DNA from 2 places in the Streptomyces sp. NPDC012637 genome. Region 2 is predicted to be linked to the other one. Evidence: predicted binding sites of a transcription regulator. Region 2 holds the regulator's gene; the other holds the start of a gene.

Region 1 (3,409 bases), on a different contig from region 2:
CAGCGGCCAGGACTGGGTCGACGTCCGCTGAGCCCCTTCCCGTAGGCCCCGGATTCCCGCAGGTCCCGGAAGCACTTCCCGGAAACCGCGGAATCCACGGGACCACGGAACCCCGGAAACACTGAAGGGCGGCACCCTCTCGGGTGCCGCCCTTCGGCGTTGCTCAGGAGATCCGATCCGTCAGGATCAGAAGTCCATGTCACCGCCCGGCATGCCGCCGCCGGCCGGCGCGGCGGCCTTCTCCGGCTTGTCGGCGATGACGGCCTCGGTGGTGAGGAACAGGGCCGCGATGGAGGACGCGTTCTGCAGCGCGGAACGGGTCACCTTGGCGGGGTCGATGATGCCCTCGGCGATCATGTCGACGTACTCACCGGTCGCGGCGTTCAGGCCGTGGCCGACGGGCAGGTTGCGCACCTTCTCGACGATGACGCCGCCCTCGAGACCACCGTTGACGGCGATCTGCTTCAGCGGAGCCTCCAGGGCCAGCTTGACGATGTTGGCACCGGTGGCCTCGTCGCCGTCCAGCTCCAGCTTCTCGAAGACGGAGGAGGCCTGCAGCAGGGCCACGCCACCACCGGCGACGATGCCCTCCTCGACGGCCGCCTTCGCGTTGCGCACGGCGTCCTCGATGCGGTGCTTGCGCTCCTTGAGCTCGACCTCGGTCGCGGCACCGGCCTTGATGACGGCGACGCCACCGGCGAGCTTCGCCAGGCGCTCCTGGAGCTTCTCGCGGTCGTAGTCCGAGTCGGAGTTCTCGATCTCGGCGCGGATCTGGTTCACGCGACCCGCGACCTGCTCGCTGTCACCGGCACCGTCGACGATGGTGGTCTCGTCCTTGGTGATGACGACCTTGCGGGCGCGGCCCAGCAGGTCCAGGCCGGCGTTCTCGAGCTTGAGGCCGACCTCCTCGGAGATGACCGTGCCGCCGGTGAGGATGGCGATGTCGTTCAGCATGGCCTTGCGGCGGTCGCCGAAGCCCGGGGCCTTGACCGCGACGGACTTGAAGGTGCCGCGGATCTTGTTGACGACCAGGGTCGACAGGGCCTCGCCCTCGACGTCCTCGGCGATGATCAGCAGCGGCTTGCCCGACTGCATGACCTTCTCGAGGAGCGGGAGCAGGTCCTTCACCGAAGAGACCTTGGAGTTGACGATGAGGATGTACGGGTCCTCGAGCGCGGCCTCCATGCGCTCCATGTCGGTCGCGAAGTACGCCGAGATGTAGCCCTTGTCGAAGCGCATGCCCTCGGTGAGCTCGAGCTCCAGACCGAAGGTCTGGGACTCCTCGACCGTGATGACGCCTTCCTTGCCGACCTTGTCCATGGCCTCGGCGATGAGCTCGCCGATCTGGGTGTCAGCGGCGGAGATGGAGGCGGTGGAGGCGATCTGCTCCTTGGTCTCGACCTCCTTGGCCTGGTCGAGCAGCGCACCGGAGACGGCCTCGACGGCCTTCTCGATGCCGCGCTTCAGGGCCATGGGGTTGGCACCCGCGGCGACGTTGCGGAGGCCCTCGCGGACCAGGGCCTGGGCGAGAACGGTGGCGGTGGTCGTACCGTCGCCGGCGACGTCGTCCGTCTTCTTGGCGACTTCCTTGACCAGCTCGGCGCCGATCTTCTCGTACGGGTCCTCGAGCTCGATCTCCTTGGCGATGGAGACACCATCGTTGGTGATCGTGGGGGCGCCCCACTTCTTCTCGAGGACGACGTTGCGACCCTTGGGGCCGAGGGTGACCTTGACGGCGTCAGCGAGCTGGTTCATGCCGCGCTCGAGACCGCGCCGGGCCTCCTCGTCGAACGCGATGATCTTGGCCATGTGAAGTGGTCCTCCCGGACATGGGGTGGATAACGCTCCTGGACCGCGCCGACGCCCGCGACGGACGGCCCGCGCTCCTCGTGGGTTCCTTCCCCACTCGGTCCGCGACCTCGTCTGCCCGATCCTCGTAAGCACTCTCACCTTCAGAGTGCTAACGCCAATGATTAGCACTCGCCCTAGGAGAGTGCAAGCGACTCAGGAGGATCGACCACCCTCCGGTCACCCGCGGGCCCACGCTCCGGCCACCGGTGGACCCGCGCGCCGGCACCGGTGGACCCGCGCGCCGCCACCCGTGGGCGCACCCGCCGGTCCCCCACCCGCACATGCCGCCGACCTCCACGGACAAACGCGCGAGGGGCCCGCATCCAGGTCAGGATGCGGGCCCCTCGACGGAAGTGCGTCGGTGGCCGATCGCGCCGCGCTCAGACGGCGAGCTTGACCATGTCCGCCTGCGGACCCTTCTGGCCCTGCGAGATCTCGAACTCGACCCGCTGACCCTCTTCGAGGGTGCGGTACCCGTCCATCTGGATCGCGCTGTAGTGGACGAAAACATCCGCACCACCGTCGACCGCGATGAAGCCGTAGCCCTTCTCCGCGTTGAACCACTTGACGGTGCCCTGAGCCATGCCTAACTCCCCTATTACTGGCCCTTGCGCGGGACCGCACTTCGCGGACCCGGGTCAGACCCTGCGCCGGAACGCGTCGACCGCGGCTGAATGTATCTGCCCAACTGCCCTCTGCAACAGGTCAATCGGACGAGAATTCTGGGCACCCCGGAAAGGGGAATTGGGGAGATTACGCTGAATTCCGGGGCAAGTCGGGCCCGGCAAACGGCGCAGATGGGGCACAAGGCGCGGGCACTTTGGCTGCTTCTTGTCAGGTCGAGGCGCATTCTCATATGCGTCTGGCATGGGCAGCGGAGGGGGCTTCCCCAACTCTATCGCGCTCAACCATGCAGAATTGCCCCTTCCGCTTCTTCCCGCGGAAGGGGCAATTCAGTACTGACCGGTAAGGGTCGGCCTTTACGGATCGGCGCTGACGGATCAGCCGCTTACGGACCGGCCTCTTACGACTCGTCCGCCGAGGGATCGGCCGCTGACGAATCGGTAGCCGATCGATCGGCCGCAGACGGAGCGGTCGCCGACGGATCGGCCGTTGACGGAGCGGTCGCCGACGGATCGGTCGCAGACGGAGCGGTCGCCGACGGATCGGTCGCAGACGGCTCAGCAGCCTCCGGCGACCGCCGGGATGATCGAGACGCCGGCGCCGTCCGGAGTCGCCGTCTCCAGACCCTGCTCGAAGCGCACGTCGTCGTCGTTCACGTACACGTTGACGAAGCGGCGCAGCTTGCCCTGGTCGTCCAGGACGCGGGCGGCGATGCCCGTGTGGTTCTTCTCCAGGTCGGCGATGACCTCGGCGAGGGTCGTGCCCTCGGCGGGGACCTCGGCCTGGCCGCCCGTGTAGGTGCGGAGGATGGTGGGGATGCGGACGTTCACGGCCATGTCTTCGTAACCTCTCGGCGCGTCGGGCGGGTCAGTGGGCCAGGCCCGCGTCGCGGAACGCGTCCAGGCTCGGGCGGATGGTGGCGGTCGCCTGCGAG
Region 2 (3,409 bases):
GGGCGGACCAGGGTGACCGTCCGGCCCTCCAGGAGGAAGCCGCGCGGCTCCATCGGGAAGACGCGGTGCTTGCCGAAGCGGTCCTCCAGGGTCACCGTGCCCGCCTCGCAGCGGATCACCGCGCCGCAGAAGCCCGTCGTGACCTCCTCGACCACCAGGTCACGGTCCGCCGGGACCTCCGGCACGGCCGCCGGACGCTTCCACGGCGGTGTCAGGTCGGGGTTGTAGCTCCGCATGGGCTCGATTCTGTCCGGTGAGGGCGGCGGCAGCGCAGTCGAAACGGTGTCAGATCCGTTTGGTGACCGCGCATTCGGGCGACGCTACGACACGTCGAAGCGGCGTGCCAGTTCCTCCCGCTGGCGTCGGACGAAGTCCGCGTCGACCACCGCGCCGTGGCCCGGCACGTACACCGCGTCCTCGCCGCCGAGGGACAGCAGGCGGTCGAGGGCGGCCGGCCATCGGGACGGGATCGCGTCCGGGCCCGCCTGGGGCTCGCCCGACTCCTCCACCAGGTCGCCGCAGAAGACGATCTCGCGCTCCCCGGTCACGAGCAGGGCCAGGTCGTGACCCGAGTGGCCCGGGCCGACGTTCGCGAGGAGGACCTGGCGGCCGCCCAGGTCGAGGGTCCACTCGCCGGTCACGGTGTGCCGCGGGGCCACCAGGACCTCGGCGGCCTCCGCCGCGGCCCGCTCGTCCACCCCCTGCCGTACCGCGTCCGTGCGCAGCGCCTCGCGGTCCCGTGGCAGCAGCGTGTCCATGCCCACCGCCCCGAAGACCTCGGCGCCCGCGAAGACCGCCGTGCCCAGCACGTGGTCGAAATGCGGGTGACTCAGTGCGACATGCGTCACCCTCCGGCCGCCCGTGAGAGCCGACACCTGCGACCGCAGTTCGGTGCCCTGCGCGAGCGTGGCGCCCGTGTCGTACAGCAGGACCGCGTCCCGCCCGATGACCAGGCCCGACGTGGCGTCCCAGCCCTCCAGCCGGCACCTCCCCACGCCGTCCCCGAGCCGCTCCCACCCGTACGCTTCCCAGTCGATGTCCATGGCGTGACGCTAACCGCTCCGAGCCCGCCTCCTTGCCAGGAGCGACGTGGGCCGCCGTACACTGGCCGGGGGATTCCTGGCACTCGAACAGGGCGAGTGCCAAATCCGGAGCAACCGGAACCGGATCGACAGCTGGAGGTGCGCACGATGCTCAGCGAACGCAGGCTCGAGGTGCTGCGCGCCATCGTCCAGGACTACGTCGGGACGGAGGAGCCGGTCGGCTCGAAGGCGCTCACCGAGCGGCACAAGCTGGGTGTCTCGCCCGCCACCGTCCGCAACGACATGGCGGTCCTCGAGGAGGAGGGCTACATCGCCCAGCCCCACACCAGCGCCGGACGCATCCCCACCGACAAGGGCTACCGGCTCTTCGTCGACCGGCTGGCCGGAGTCAAGCCCCTGTCGACGCCCGAGCGGCGGGCGATCCACAACTTCCTCGACGGAGCCGTCGACCTCGACGACGTCGTCGGCCGCACGGTCCGGCTGCTCGCGCAGCTGACCCGGCAGGTCGCCGTCGTGCAGTACCCCTCGCTGACCCGTTCGACGGTCCGGCACGTGGAACTGCTGTCGCTGGCGCCCGCCCGGCTGATGCTGGTGCTGATCACCGACACCGGCCGGGTCGAGCAGCGGGTCATCGACTGCCCGGCGCCCTTCGGCGAGATCTCCCTCGCCGATCTCCGGGCCCGGCTCAACAGCCGCGTCGTCGGCCGCCGCTTCGCGGACGTGCCGCAGCTGGTGCAGGACCTGCCCGAGTCCTTCGAGGACATGGAGGACCGCGGCACGGTCTCGACCGTGCTCGCGACCCTGCTCGAAACCCTCGTGGAGGAGCAGGAGGAGCGGCTCATGATCGGCGGTACCGCCAATCTGACCCGCTTCGGACACGACTTCCCCCTCACGATCAGGCCCGTCCTGGAGGCTCTCGAGGAGCACGTGGTGCTCCTCAAGCTGCTCGGCGAGGCCAAGGAATCGGGCATGACCGTACGCATCGGGCACGAGAACGGCCACGAAGGCCTGACCTCCACGTCCGTCGTCTCGGTCGGCTACGGTTCCGGCGGCGAGGCAGTCGCAAAACTCGGCGTGGTCGGACCGACCCGCATGGACTACCCCGGAACGATGGGAGCGGTACGCGCAGTGGCACGTTACGTCGGACAGATCCTGGCGGAGTCGTAAGTGGCCACGGACTACTACGCCGTACTCGGCGTACGCCGAGACGCGTCCCAGGACGAGATCAAGAAGGCCTTCCGCCGCCTCGCCCGCGAGCTTCACCCGGACGTGAACCCGGACCCGAAGACGCAGGAGCGGTTCAAGGAGATCAACGCCGCGTACGAGGTGTTGTCGGACCCGCAGAAGAAGCAGGTCTACGACCTCGGCGGCGACCCGCTCTCCTCGTCCGGCGGCGGCGGGGCCGGTGGCTTCGGCGCGGGCGGCTTCGGCAACTTCTCGGACATCATGGACGCCTTCTTCGGTACGGCGTCCCAGCGCGGCCCGCGCTCGCGCACCCGGCGCGGCCAGGACGCGATGATCCGCCTGGAGATCAGCCTCGAAGAGGCCGCCTTCGGCACCACCAAGGACATCCAGGTCGACACGGCCGTCGTCTGCACCACCTGCTCCGGAGAGGGCGCCGCGCCCGGCACCTCCGCGCAGACCTGTGACATGTGCCGCGGCCGTGGTGAGGTCTCCCAGGTCACCCGGTCCTTCCTGGGCCAGGTCATGACCTCCCGCCCCTGCCCGCAGTGCCAGGGCTTCGGCACCGTCGTCCCGACCCCGTGCCCCGAGTGCGCGGGCGACGGCCGGGTCCGGTCCCGTCGCACGCTCACGGTCAAGATCCCGGCCGGCGTCGACAACGGCACCCGGATCCAGCTGGCCGGCGAGGGCGAGGTCGGCCCGGGCGGCGGCCCGGCCGGCGACCTGTACGTGGAGATCCACGAGACCCCGCACGAGGTCTTCCAGCGGCGCGGCGACGACCTGCACTGCACGGTGACCCTCCCGATGACGGCGGCCGCCCTCGGCACGAAGGTGCAGCTCCAGACCCTCGACGGTCTGGAGGACGTCGACATCCGTCCGGGCACCCAGTCCGGCCAGTCGATCCCGCTGCACGGCCGCGGCGTCACCCACCTCCGTGGCAACGGCCGCGGCGACCTGATCGTCCACGTCGAGGTCCAGACCCCGACGAAGCTCGACCCGGAGCAGGAGCGCCTGCTGCGGGAGCTGTCGAAGCTCCGCGGCGAGGAGCGCCCGCAGGGCCAGTTCCAGCCGGGGCAGCAGGGGCTGTTCTCGCGCTTGAAGGACGCGTTCAACGGGCGTTAGGCGGTCTGCCGGGGGTTCCGGGGGGTTGTCCCCCGGGCTGGCACAGTCAGCCGGGGCAGCAG

Evidence for each region. The regulator HrcA, encoded in region 2, represses chaperone genes, less so after heat shock. The targets are predictions, from matches to a motif close to TTNGCACTCNGNNNNNCNGAGTGCNAA.
Region 1: groL (chaperonin GroEL) is a predicted target of HrcA. The motif match lies at 1,974-2,000, and genes of this name have one in related genera.

What each region holds. Positions count from the first base shown of each region.
Region 1 is NZ_JBIBDS010000002.1:882,545-885,953, forward strand. Features, by position in the region: gene ACFY8W_RS12235 (hypothetical protein) at 1-31, shown strand, start outside; gene groL (chaperonin GroEL) at 187-1,809, opposite strand; gene ACFY8W_RS12245 (cold-shock protein) at 2,232-2,435, opposite strand; gene ACFY8W_RS12250 (MoaD/ThiS family protein) at 3,033-3,311, opposite strand; gene thrC (threonine synthase) at 3,343-3,409, opposite strand, start outside.
Region 2 is NZ_JBIBDS010000008.1:29,233-32,641, reverse strand. Features, by position in the region: gene ACFY8W_RS28645 (DUF3097 family protein) at 1-236, opposite strand, end outside; gene ACFY8W_RS28640 (MBL fold metallo-hydrolase) at 321-1,043, opposite strand; gene hrcA (heat-inducible transcriptional repressor HrcA) at 1,191-2,210, shown strand; gene dnaJ (molecular chaperone DnaJ) at 2,211-3,347, shown strand.